One region of the Robertmurraya sp. GLU-23 genome, then DNA from elsewhere that is predicted to be linked to it. Evidence: riboswitches for the same ligand, from Rfam matches in the RefSeq annotation. Region 1 holds a riboswitch; each other region holds the start of a gene.
The links. Region 1 has a riboswitch for cyclic di-GMP ahead of ACVBAX_RS24375 (anti-repressor SinI family protein). Riboswitches for the same ligand answer to the same signal wherever they lie in the genome.
Positions count from the first base shown of each region.

Region 2: linked by a shared signal. The riboswitch ahead of ACVBAX_RS18875 (EAL domain-containing protein) and the one ahead of ACVBAX_RS24375 (anti-repressor SinI family protein) in region 1 are both predicted to bind cyclic di-GMP.
Region 3: linked by a shared signal. The riboswitch ahead of ACVBAX_RS20245 (STAS domain-containing protein) and the one ahead of ACVBAX_RS24375 (anti-repressor SinI family protein) in region 1 are both predicted to bind cyclic di-GMP.
Region 4: linked by a shared signal. The riboswitch ahead of ACVBAX_RS17175 (GAF domain-containing protein) and the one ahead of ACVBAX_RS24375 (anti-repressor SinI family protein) in region 1 are both predicted to bind cyclic di-GMP.

Region 1 is NZ_JBRKCV010000027.1:17,309-20,437, forward strand. It holds gene map (type I methionyl aminopeptidase) at 40-792, opposite strand; gene ACVBAX_RS24370 (helix-turn-helix domain-containing protein) at 1,366-1,695, shown strand; gene ACVBAX_RS24375 (anti-repressor SinI family protein) at 1,826-1,960, opposite strand; cyclic di-GMP riboswitch class I at 1,993-2,087, opposite strand; gene ACVBAX_RS24380 (hypothetical protein) at 2,343-2,549, opposite strand; gene ACVBAX_RS24385 (pseudouridine-5'-phosphate glycosidase) at 2,859-3,129, opposite strand, start outside.
Region 2 is NZ_JBRKCV010000014.1:47,173-50,301, reverse strand. It holds gene ACVBAX_RS18875 (EAL domain-containing protein) at 1-1,386, opposite strand, end outside; cyclic di-GMP riboswitch class I at 1,501-1,588, opposite strand; gene ACVBAX_RS18870 (STAS domain-containing protein) at 1,786-2,613, shown strand; gene ACVBAX_RS18865 (cell wall hydrolase) at 2,641-3,129, opposite strand, start outside.
Region 3 is NZ_JBRKCV010000016.1:101,195-104,323, forward strand. It holds gene ACVBAX_RS20235 (flagellar assembly protein A) at 1-689, opposite strand, end outside; gene ACVBAX_RS20240 (PP2C family protein-serine/threonine phosphatase) at 703-1,551, opposite strand; gene ACVBAX_RS20245 (STAS domain-containing protein) at 1,551-1,868, opposite strand; cyclic di-GMP riboswitch class I at 2,019-2,105, opposite strand; gene ACVBAX_RS20250 (putative bifunctional diguanylate cyclase/phosphodiesterase) at 2,165-3,004, opposite strand; gene ACVBAX_RS20255 (Spo0E family sporulation regulatory protein-aspartic acid phosphatase) at 3,025-3,129, opposite strand, start outside.
Region 4 is NZ_JBRKCV010000011.1:157,108-160,236, forward strand. It holds gene ACVBAX_RS17165 (BglG family transcription antiterminator) at 1-387, shown strand, start outside; gene ACVBAX_RS17170 (mannitol-1-phosphate 5-dehydrogenase) at 387-1,529, shown strand; cyclic di-GMP riboswitch class I at 1,679-1,765, shown strand; gene ACVBAX_RS17175 (GAF domain-containing protein) at 1,932-2,579, shown strand; gene ACVBAX_RS17180 (helix-turn-helix domain-containing protein) at 2,592-2,939, shown strand.

The DNA of each region.
Region 1 (3,129 bases):
CTCCATCTTACTTCATATTTTTGTGTTGATATGGATTGATTATTCACCTTGATCTGTAAGAATGATCGGACCATTCTTCGTGATGGCAATGGTGTGCTCAAATTGAGCTGAGTTTTTTCCGTCCACAGTACGAGCGGTCCAACCATTGGAATCCATCTTTGTTTCATAGCTTCCAACATTAACCATCGGTTCGATCGTAAATACCATTCCCTCTTTTATGCGAGGACCTTTTCCTGGTAGTCCAAAGTGTGGAACATCCGGCTTTTCATGAATGGAGGGGCCAATTCCATGGCCAATAAAGTTTCTTACGACCGAGAATCCCTCTCCTTCCACATAGGTTTGAATCGCATGTCCGATATCTCCGATTCGATTTCCTACGACGGCTGCTTCAATTCCTTTGAATAAGCTCTTTTTAGTTACCTCTACAAGGCGGGTTGTTTCTTCAGAAGCTTCTCCAACGATATATGTCCATGCAGAGTCTGCTAAGGCGCTATTCACATTGACAACCATATCTATTGTAACAATGTCCCCTGTATTTAGAGGGTCTTTTCTCGGAAAGCCGTGACATATCTCATCATTAATACTAGCACATGTGGCGTATTCGTAACCTCTATACCCCTTTTGCTGAGCAATTGCACCATGCTGTGCTAAATATTTATCAACAAACTGGTCAATTTCCCAAGTTGTTATTCCTGGTCGGATCATTTTTTTTATTTCTTTATGACAAGCAGCCAGAAGCTCCCCTGCTTTTTTCATGGCCTCTATTTCACGAGGTGATTTTAATACAATCATTTATCTCACTTCCCCAAATCCCAATAATGTATAGTCTATATTGTACTCTCTAACGGTCTATATTAGCAAAGCATTCCTATGTCTAATTTTGTTAGATAACCTCAAACAATAGTCAATCAAACGTTTGATTGAATTCCCTTCCCCCCTTTAAAATCAACAAACACAAAAAAAGAATTTGTCGAACAAAAAAAATAGGTTTCACCCACCCCCATCCCGGGTATAAAAGGGTGTCAGACACCCTCCGTGGACAAAATGGGCATTCTGTCTTTTGGTGGTGTCTGTCACCGTTCGTGGACAGATGGGGTGGTTTTGTGCGTCTGGGGTGGACAGTGGGAATTTTTTAGTTACGCCCACAATTATCACTTTCAATACGAATGGTATTGTGTATAATGCTACATAGAAGGGTTAAAAGTTATTTATCAGCTTTTAATCACTAGAACCGTAATAACTATCCATTTGTGACTAACTAAAGAATTTTTAAGAACGGAACCTACTATTTTCGTTCTGAATATGGAACTAACGAATTTTTTTTGCTATTATGAATTCATACAGAGAGATAGGTGAGTGATCTAGATGATTGGAGATCGTGTTAAGAAACTTCGTCTTGAAAAGAAAATGTCCATGTCTGAGCTAGCTGAACAGGCTGGTGTCGCTAAATCATATTTAAGTTCATTAGAAAGAAATTTACAAACGAATCCGTCTATCCAATTTCTCGAGAAAATTTCAGCTGTCCTTCATGTACCAGTTGACCATCTTATACACGAGCATCCAAATAAAGATGAACTAGACTCTGATTGGATGAAGCTTGTGAAAGAGGCTATGAACTCCGGGGTTTCAAAGGATCAGTTTAAAGAGTTTCTTGAGTTTAATAAATGGAGAAGTAATCAATCAAATAATAACTAAAACAAAAAGACAAAATCCAGGTGATTTTGTCTTTTTTTCCAAAATAAAAAGCATTCCCATACGGTCCGACCCTAACGGAAATACTTTCATTCTATGTATGAAACAACCTGCTATGTAAGCTAGTTTCTTTTTATCCTCTAATTTCATTCTCACCTAAAAATCTTCTAATCTCTTCTTTCTCTAAACCTAACTTTTTTGCTTCAAGAATCAACATCATCCACTCATAGTCTAGTTCTTCTAACGTCACTTCACTCGTTTCCAACATTCCTCAATCTCCCCCTAAAATACAATCGTATTCCAGGCAGTCCAGCCGTCTTAGCAAAAAAACTTCTAACTACCTTAGACCTGCGACTTTGCGTCCCCCCTTTTCAGAAGGTTTGCCTTTTTCTGTGTTTTGCTCTCCCCATGTGATTCACTTATCAATCATTTTACTACTCGTTTTTAGTAAATTGTGTAAAAATTTGTCATACACTTAAAAACTTTCCCAACTTTTTAGTTACACTATTCGACAAGGACCTTCATAAGGAACAATTGAGCCCTAAAGAATTTATACAATTTTTTACATTTGTAAGATCAAGCACAAAAATCATAAGTCTTCATGTCGCCCACTGTCGAAATCATTTTTAAAATTTTCTGACTTTTAATGATTAAGTCTTTATTCCTAGTTTTTGATTCTCATATGCTTTTAATTTTCTTTGGATAGGAATGATATTTACATGTACCCTTTCAAGTGTAACCGCATCAAAAAAAGGTAACTTTGTTAGATTATGACCACATATCGGACAGATCCATTCCCCTGCTTCCGAACTGCTGTATGATGGACGATAACATTTGTCACAGTTTTTCCGGTACATTCCCGCCACCTACTATTCTAATAGTTTTCGTTTCTTATTCTATTATTTTTCGTTCTATATAAAGAATAATTTACTTTTATTTTAGACGGATGTGAGGGTAAACTAAACACTCTAAAATGACCATTTTTTCGTTATAATGAACAATTCCCTTTAGTTTTCAGCTCTTTTCTCCTTCTTTCTTACTTTTATAATTTTTTTAAGAACAAATTGTTCGTTACAGTGTACATTTTCAAAATTGTAAATCTAGTACTATTTTTATGCAAAAAAAAAGGAATCAGTCCTTGTGAGACTGACTCCTCAAAAATATTTTTAAGATAGAGTGTTAAGTTGAACTGCTATTTTTGATCCAACATCAGCATTATTTTTAACCAATGCAATATTTGCTTCTAAGCTTCTTCCTTCTGTAAGTTCTTTTACCTTTGCTAAAAGGAATGGAGTGACATTTTTACCCGCAATCTCATTTTCCTTTGCTTCTGTTAATGCCGTTTCAATCACATTATTGATAAATTCCTCTTCAAGAGCATCTGTTTCCGGGATTGGGTTAGCAATCACCACTCCACCGTTCAATCCTAATTCCCAC
Region 2 (3,129 bases), on a different contig from region 1:
GACATCATTGAACATTTGGATGGATTGTCCATCGTCCCCTTTTACACTATACATCGCGACATCTGCATTTCTAATTAATATGTCCCCTGTATGACCATGGCACGGATACATACTAATTCCAATACTAGCTGATACATAAAACTCTCGGTCATTAATAACAATCGGGTCTTTTATTGCTTGTAATATTTGTTCAGCCACTGCTTTGGGTTGTTTCTCATTTTTCATCTTTTTCAAAAGGATGACAAATTCATCACCACCCATGCGGGTTACGATCCCTTTCTTCGGAATATTTGACTGAATCCGCCTTGCTACTTCACTTAAAACCTTATCGCCTACCGCATGTCCGAAAGTATCATTAATAGGCTTAAAGCGGTCTAAATCAATAAATAAAATCGCAAACTCATCTTGTCTAGTAATTAATCGGTCGATAACATCTTTTAAAAATCGGATATTCGGAAGATTCGTTAACGTATCATGCGAAGCCAAGTATTGGATTTCCTTTACTTGATTATCCCTTTCAATCGCTACACCGGTTAAGTAACTGAATACTTTAAGTAATTCGATTTCATAAGATTTTGGTTTCCGTACATCAGGATGATAGATCGCAAATGTACCGAATAATTCTCCTTGCGACGATAAGATCGGAATTGACCAACAGGAATGCAATTGATAGCTCAAAGGGATCGTCTTCCAGTTGGACCAAGATGGGTCAGTTTCTATATCCGAGACAATAGCTATCTCTTTCGTAAAAGCTGCATGTCCACAAGATGCAAAGTTCAAGCCAACTGGAAATCGGTCGATTTTCTTTAAAAAGCTTTCTGGAAAACTATGTGAATACCCATTACGTAACCAATTCTCACTCTCTTCATAAAACATAATGGAGCAAATACTGTTACTAGATAGTGCCTCCACAGCATTCACAATATTTTGAAAAACATTAGTTAAGGGTTCACCTGACGCAATCATTTGTAGGGCTTTATACTGTTTATCACTAATGGCTTGGTATTTTTCTTGCTCAGTAATATTTCTACCTACTACAACTAAACTATCCTCATGTCCGTTCTCATCGTACATAGGAATCTTTCTTACATGGAACGTATAGTCATTCCCATCCATTCGAAACGATTCTTTTAATTGATATTCTTTTTTACTTAACCATGCTTGATTGTCTGAATGAACACAAATAGGTCCATAATTCTCATACTTTTTGTATTCCTGTGCCAGCTGTTCATCCGTTTTCCCTATATATGCCCCTTCCTCAATTTCAAATAGTTGCAGGGTCTTTTGATTTGCTTCAATCCATCGTCCATTCACATCTTTTACAATTAAATAATCACTACTTGTATGAAACACTTTCTCCAATAAATCGAATTTTTGGTTGCTCATGACATTACCTTCTTCTTTTATATTTCTTTTGAAATGTTAAAGGGGTATGGTCCATACTTTGTGAAATATAGAAAAGACCTACACCCAAAGGGATATAGGTCTTCCAATTATTCCCTTGGCAACTCAGCCATCATAGTTCCTTTAGAACCTTAGATCTGTAGCTTTGCGTCCCCACCTTTCAATGGGTTTGCCTTTTTCAATTTTATTTTTATTTTAGCAAACCCATTATAGAAGTTTTGTCGAAAATAGTCGATAACTATGATAAAAGTCACTGTTTTTTATCAAAAATCATTCTTTATCCCTATTAATTATCTGATTATAATTTTTGCTTAAAAACATGTTTATCAAATATATTTTAAGGGTATAAGTTCTTGGGGAATTGTAAAGGGGGAACATCTCTTGGAATTTACATATCAAGCTTCTTTTGACTTAAAACACTTTATTGAAGAAAATAAAGAAAAATTTAAGAACTCACTTCTTTTAGAGGCTGTAAATGTAAAAGGTCGGATTGATGAAATACTAAGAATCGGTAATATCAATTTAGTTTCGAATGCTCAAAAGCTAGTAATCGACATTATCGATGGCAATGAGGATGAACTGAAAGCTTTTGCCAAGAAAGAAGGAATTGTATGGGCTACTCATTCAATTGAATTATCCTTCAAACTGGAATGGGTTCAAGCGATACGACGAACAATTTGGATGTTTATTCAATCGTTTAACACTCTTTCCAAAAAATACGAGTTAGATGACTTCTTTCAGCTAGAGCTACAAATCAATAACCGAGTCGACCAGTTTCTGAACACTTTCTTTATAAGTTATTCAAAATACAAAGATTCCCTGATTGTTGCACAAAGACAACTAGTTGAAAATCTATCAGTACCTATTATTCCAATCACTTCTTCTGTATGTATTTTACCTTTAATTGGGTCGGTAGACTCCTTCCGAACTGAGATATTAGAAGAAAAGGTTCTAACAGAGATTGGAAGACTTCGTATACAAACGTTAATCATTGATTTATCCGGAATTGGCGATATGGAACCTGACGTTATCGATCATCTTATGAAAATTATCGACGGCACTTCTATGATGGGTTGCCACTCGATTATCACCGGTTTACGTGCAGAAGTTGTGAAAAAAATGATTCATTTAGATGTTTCAGCATTCTTTAAGAAAACAAAAACATTAGGAACATTGCAACAAGCATTAAGGCAATATTTTGTTCAGTAAAAAAACCAGGGGTTTATTCCCTGGTTTCTATATCGCAAATCGATGGTTACCAATTGTTTCAGTCACTTGTCTTGTTAAAATCCATGTATCCGTTGCAATTTCAGGATTATAAAAATATATAGCCTCTGAATCATTCTCTTTGTCAACCAAGGCTTCTTCTACAGCTTCCATTGATTCCTCATCCGCCGGCTTGTTAATCTCACCATTTTGTACTGGAGAAAATGCATACGTACCAGATACCTGCTCATATACAACTTCTTTGACAGTATCAGGGAATTCCTCATGCTCTACACGGTTAATAATAACCTCTGCAACAGCCACTTTCCCTTTATACGGCTCACCTTTTGCTTCCGCAGTTACAAGTCGGGCCATTAATTCCTTTTCCTGATCTGTAACATCAATTTCCTTTTCATATAATGTTGGGAATTTATCATGATTCTCTTTCATTAATTCAAGAGCAGAATTGTCAGTTTTACTAACTACTTTCCAAGATGTTTCTCCACTTTTCACTGAAAG
Region 3 (3,129 bases), on a different contig from region 1:
ATCCCCTGTTTAACACCCATTTCTTCAAGTTTTTGCATAACTTCTGGAAAAGTTAGTGTATTATTTACTTCTTTTTTCTCAATAGCTGATACATCTAAATGATTTTTTGCTTCCATATCTGGGATTGTCCGAATAATACGATAACCTGGTTCAATAGATAACTGAGCTACTAACTTTTGATTATCCATTATTACTTTCCATTTGGTTTCGAACTCAATATTTTCCCCTTCGATGTCGTATAGATCCAAGTCAGAAATGACCGCCGTTTTTTCATTAACAAGTAAATTATTTCTATACAATTTAATTCCCGGTTGAATAGTAATTGTAGGAAAGTGATTTGCTGATGCTTTGAATTTTATTCTTCCATTCGATATCCAAACCTTTCCTTCAAGTGGATCTACTTCAACCTGTTTCGTATTGTCTTCATATAAGATGTTTTTTAAATTTTCTTCTTCTTCAAAACTTTCTCCTTTAATCATTTCATTTAAAAGATCCTCCATTTCAGGTTTGGAAGAAGTGGATACCTTTGTTAACTTGACGACTGATTTTTTTGATCCAATGCCCAATATTCCTTTTGTACCCTGCTCAATAATCTCAATATTTACTTTATCCCTCGTTGTATCTAGTATCTCAAGACCCACAATTATCGCTTCGTTTATGCTACTTCCTTTAGATAATATACTTTGCATGAAAGAATCCCTCCTAACCAAAAACAGGAGAATTAAGACTGGTAATGTCAGCCTTTTGTTGGCTTATTTTTAATAAAACCATTGTGATATCATCTTTTTGAGGAACACCCTCTGTAAATTTCTCAATTGAGTTCATGACACATTTCTCTAGTTCTCCTACCCCTAGATCTTTGTTTTGTACCAATGTTTGAATTAATCTTTCCAATTTATATCTTTCACCCGCATCATTTTGGGCTTCAATAATTCCATCTGTATAAAAAAAGATTGTATCTAGTTCTTCAAGATATACATTATTTTCTTTATAGACTTGATTAGGTAGTCCCCCAACCATAATTCCTTTTACATTTGGTAGTTCCTCAATATTATTACTTTTCCCCTTAATAAAAAGAGGGAGATTATGACCCGCATTGGCGTAAGTTAAGATTCCAGATTTAGGATTCCAATCCGCACAAAAAAGAGTGACAAATGACTTTAACGTTCTTAAGTCTTGATAAAGTGCTTGGTTCATGGCTGTTAAGGTCTCGCCTGGACCTTTGGTACTTTCAGCTGCACTCCTAAAAGCTCCTCTTGTTAATATCATTAACATCGCTGCAGGTATCCCTTTTCCCATTACATCACCAATGACAATCCGAATGTTCCCATTTACTAAAAGATAAAAATCATAATAATCACCACCGATTAGCCGAGCAGGAAGGGATGAACCTGATACCTCCCCACCTTCAAAGGTAGGAGTTTTCCCATTAAGAAGTTGAGACTGAATATTTCTTGCTAAATTTATTTCCCTTTGTAAAGATTTATCAAAGACATTTTGTTTGTCTTCTGTTTTAGTAGGATAATTGTATGTGAGGCTGTCAAAATACATTAAACAACCTCCCTTTGTATCGTATCTAAAATACGATATACTCCTACAGTTTCAAATATTTGGTGAGTAAGTTCGTTCATTCCTGAAAGTTTTAGTTGAAAATTATTTTCCTGTGACAAATAAATAGAGTTTATTATTGAACCTATACCAGTAGAATCAATAAAATCTAATTCACTAAAGTCAAAAACAAGGGTATGGATGCCATGAGTTTCTTCCAGTAATGGATCAATCACATTTGCAGTTGATATATCCAAAATCCCTTTAAATTTAAAAATAGTGGTTTTCCTCAGTTCTTCTTTTTCTATTACTAAACCCATTTTTTCTACCTCCTTGAATTATTTAATCTCTATCAGAGATAGACCCAAAGCGTATTGTTTTTAATTAATAGGTGTAAAAAAGCTCACCAAAAAGATTGGTGAGCTAAATAGAATAGGGTAGACTGTCCCTATCCATATTATTCCAACCCTTTCGGAAACCCGGCGATCATTGCTGAACCTAGCTTTAGACCCGTAGCTTTGCGTCCTTATTTTTCAATAAGTTTGCCATTATCGATGGTTTATTTAATAAATATATCGTCGTTTTTTTGAATCATTTTAGTGGAAAATTCAGTTAACTATTTAGTAGAAAGGGATAATCCTGTTTCCTTTGAAATAACATATTCAAACTGTTTTTCTTCCAGTGGCTTACTAAATAAATACCCTTGAATAAAATGACAGTTCATGTTCCTCAAAAGTTCCCACTGTTCAATGGTTTCAACCCCTTCTGCAACAACCCTTAGATTAAAGCCTTTGGCCAGAAAATGAATGCATTCTACGATAATGGAGTCTTCTGGGTTTTCCAACATAGTATTAATAAAAGAACGATCAATTTTAATAAATTGAACCTTAAGCTTTTTCAAATGAGTAATGGAAGTAAATCCTGTACCAAAGTCGTCTATCGAAATGGATATTCCTAGGTCCTTGAGCATTTCAATATTGGAGAAAACAGCTTCATCCATTTCAAGCATGGAATTCTCTGTAATCTCAATTTCTAATAAACTTGGACTCACTCGATATTCTTTTAAATGTTTTATAACAGTTGGAATAAAATCTGCTCTCTTTAATGTTTTTGCAGAAAGATTAATGAAAATAGGAACGCAATTAACCCCTACTTTTTCCCACTTTGTAAGCAATCTGCAAACCTTTTGGAGAATCCATACACTCATTTCATCTATTAATCCTCTTTCTTCTGCCATTGGGATGAATTCTATTGGAGAAATCATTCCCCATTTAGGATGATTCCAGCGGATAAGTGCTTCAGCTCCCTTTATTTCCCCCGTATATGTATCGACTCTTGGTTGATAGTGTAGAATGAATTCTTCTCTTTCCATAGCTATTCTTAAATCATTTTCCATTTCGTATAACTTATAATCTTCCGAGATCCGATCAAATAATATTGGAATTGATTCAAACATACTCCCTACACTTCCCTCATTTATATGATTTGGTCTGTATGATAGATGGATGGTGAATGATCTATACTATAAAATAAATTTATTAACACATCTAACTCTTGGCTACAGGTAACCACTTTTTCATT
Region 4 (3,129 bases), on a different contig from region 1:
GGGGGCATTCTAAATTCGTTAAAAGAGAGGGAAAAAAGAGGCGGTCTCGGGATTCCTCAGACCAATTTAGCCTTATTTCATGCAAGAAATAAGCATGTACGTGAGCTGATCTTCCAAATTGCCCATCTGCCTAATCCTTGTCTGGTTAGGGGAATGGATGGAAACCTGGTTATGATGAAGAACCTCTTGCTCATGCTGGCCCCATTAGAGTTAAGTAACAGACAGCAGGAGATTATTAGCTTAATTAGTACAAATATTATTGAGACCGATGAAGCTATTTTGATTTTTTCATCGGCAAATGAAGAGCTAATTTATAAGAGGTTAGAGTCTATTTTTTCGGATTATCTACAGTCGAATTTAAAAATAAATGATAGAGGGATGATGTAATGAAACTAGCAGTACATTTTGGAGCAGGTAATATCGGGAGAGGATTTATTGGAGCCCTTTTTTCTCAGTCAGGATACCATGTTACTTTCATAGATATTGCCGAACCAATTATTAATCAATTAAATGAAGAAAAACAATATAAAGTAAAGCTTGCAACAGATGCACAAGAGAGTATTCTTATTGAGAATGTTTCAGGATTGAATAATCTAACACAGGAAAATGAAGTAATAGAAACAATCAAGAAGGCAGCCTTTTTAACGACGGCTATTGGACCTAACATCCTCCCGAGAATCGCACCATTAATCGCAAAGGGATTGGCTGCTAGGGTAGAAGAAAATAATGACAAGCTGTATGTAATTGCCTGTGAAAATCAAATTTCCGCTACCGATCTTTTAAGAGGCTATATCTTTGAGCATCTTGATGATCAAATGCAAGAAAAGGTACTTGCTCATGTAGAATTCTTAAATTCAGCTGTGGACCGGATTGTACCGATTCAAAATAATCAAGGTTCTCTAGATGTGCTTGTTGAACCTTACCATGAATGGGTGGTAGAAACGAAAGAAGAAATTCCTCCTATTGAAGGAATGATTATCGTTCCTGAATTAGCTCCATTTATTGAAAGAAAGTTGTTTACGGTTAACACAGGACATGCCGTGATTGCTTATTTCGGTTATCTTGCCAACAAAGAAACGATTGACCAAACTCTAGCGGATATGGATATCTACAATCAGGTGAAGGCCACACTTGGTGAGACGGGTGCTTATTTAATCAAACAGTACCATCTAGATCCGGGAGAACATCAAAAATATATTGAGAAAATCATTAAACGTTTTGAAAATGCTCATCTACATGACGGTGTGACAAGAGTAGGTCGTTCCCCGTTAAGAAAGCTTGGGCCAGAGGATCGACTCGTACGTCCAGCCCAACAGGCTCAAAAAGTGGGCCTTTCTTACGATAATTTAGCAAAGGCTATTGCTGCAGCCTTACTTTTTGATTACAAAGAAGATGAAGATGCAGTAAAGCTTCAGTCAATGATTAACAAACATGGAGTGTCGTATGTGCTTCAACAAGTATGTGGTCTTGAGGACTCAAGCCAACTTGCTAAAGAGATTATTAGACACTATGAAGGATTGAAGGGGTAAATTCTTTCTAAATTAAGGTTGTCGGATGGTTACCGTCAACCTTTTTTTTATAATGTTGGTAATAGCTTAATTAGGGTTTAATGTGATAAAATTTGTGAAAAGGTTTCTAAACATAGTTCAATTAATAGTCGATTTTAAAGGAAATATACCATCGATAATGGCAAACTTATTGAAAAATAAGGACGCAAAGCTACGGGTCTAAAGCTAAGTACAGTAATGATCGCCGGGTTACCGAAAGGGTTGGATTAATAAAATGGTAGGATTATTCCCTATTTTTATTAAAGCTCACCAATCTTTTGGTGGGCTTTTTATTATTCGTTATTATCATACATTCTTAAACAATTTAACTTTTCGAAAATAAAATGGGTTAGTTACAAGTTATCACTAACATGAGGTATAAAAATGGACAAAATCATACATTCTCTGAAAAGTTTTCGTTACACCAAAGAGATAAGTAAAATATTATCTAGGATTGAGCCAACAATGAAGAATACACTTGATTTGAGTGAGATATTTAAGGAATTATACAAAAACGATGTGATTAGTGAAGCTGATTTCATGGCTATGGAAACAAAAATGATGTTACATCGTTGTACAAGGCTACTCGAACATCGTGTTAAAGGGATTGATTGCGGAATTTATCTTTTTGATGAAAAGGAACAAAAACTATGGAATGCATCAATTTCAAAAGTATCTCAGCACTATAATGATTATTCTCAAGGCCTATCTACAGTTAATGATATTCAGGATGGTGACGACATACCTGTTTATGGAAAAGAGATTGTAGCCATATCAAATGTGGAGAAAGGAGAGGACATAGTTTCTCTGAACCACAAAACGGATTTATTAAAGGCGGGCTATAAGGCTGTTTGTTGCATCCCAATCCAGTATAATGATAAAATGGTTGGACATACCGTAGTGTTTTCTGAGAACATAAGAGAATTTACAATTCATGAAATCAATATGTTTAGCAAAGGGAACGAGATGATTGAGGAACAACTAGCAAGAGTGAAGTCTCATTTATTATCGGTTATAAAACAAACTGATTAAAAGGTGAATACTATGTTTGGTTTTGGTGAGAGACTTAAAGAATTAAGACAAAAACACCAGTTAACAATGGAAAATGCTGCGAAAATAGTAGGAGTGGCTAAATCCACCTATGCGGGGTACGAATCGGAATTTAGACAGCCTTCCCTTGAAAAACTCGTTATGTTTGCAAATTATTATAAGGTTTCGGTCGATTATTTGTTAAATGTAGCCCCTCTTCAAGAATTAAACGTAAAAGAAGTGCTTTCACATAAAGAACTTCATTGGGAAGGGATTCCTCTTCAAGAAGAGGATTTTCAACAAATTAGAATACTTTTAGAAAAGATTAGTCATTCAAAGAACCATAAGGAAAAATTAGGTTAATTAACAGGAAGCTCATTTGAGTTTCCTGTTTTTTTATTGTATGGAGCTTGCAAAATAATAGTAAAAATTGGGTATTGTACCAAATATTAAAATTAAGAAATTTGTAATATTTTAATGTTAAAACTTTCCTACTAAATAGTTCTAAGATATAATTACACAATAAGTTCTCATATCGAGAATATCAGGGATT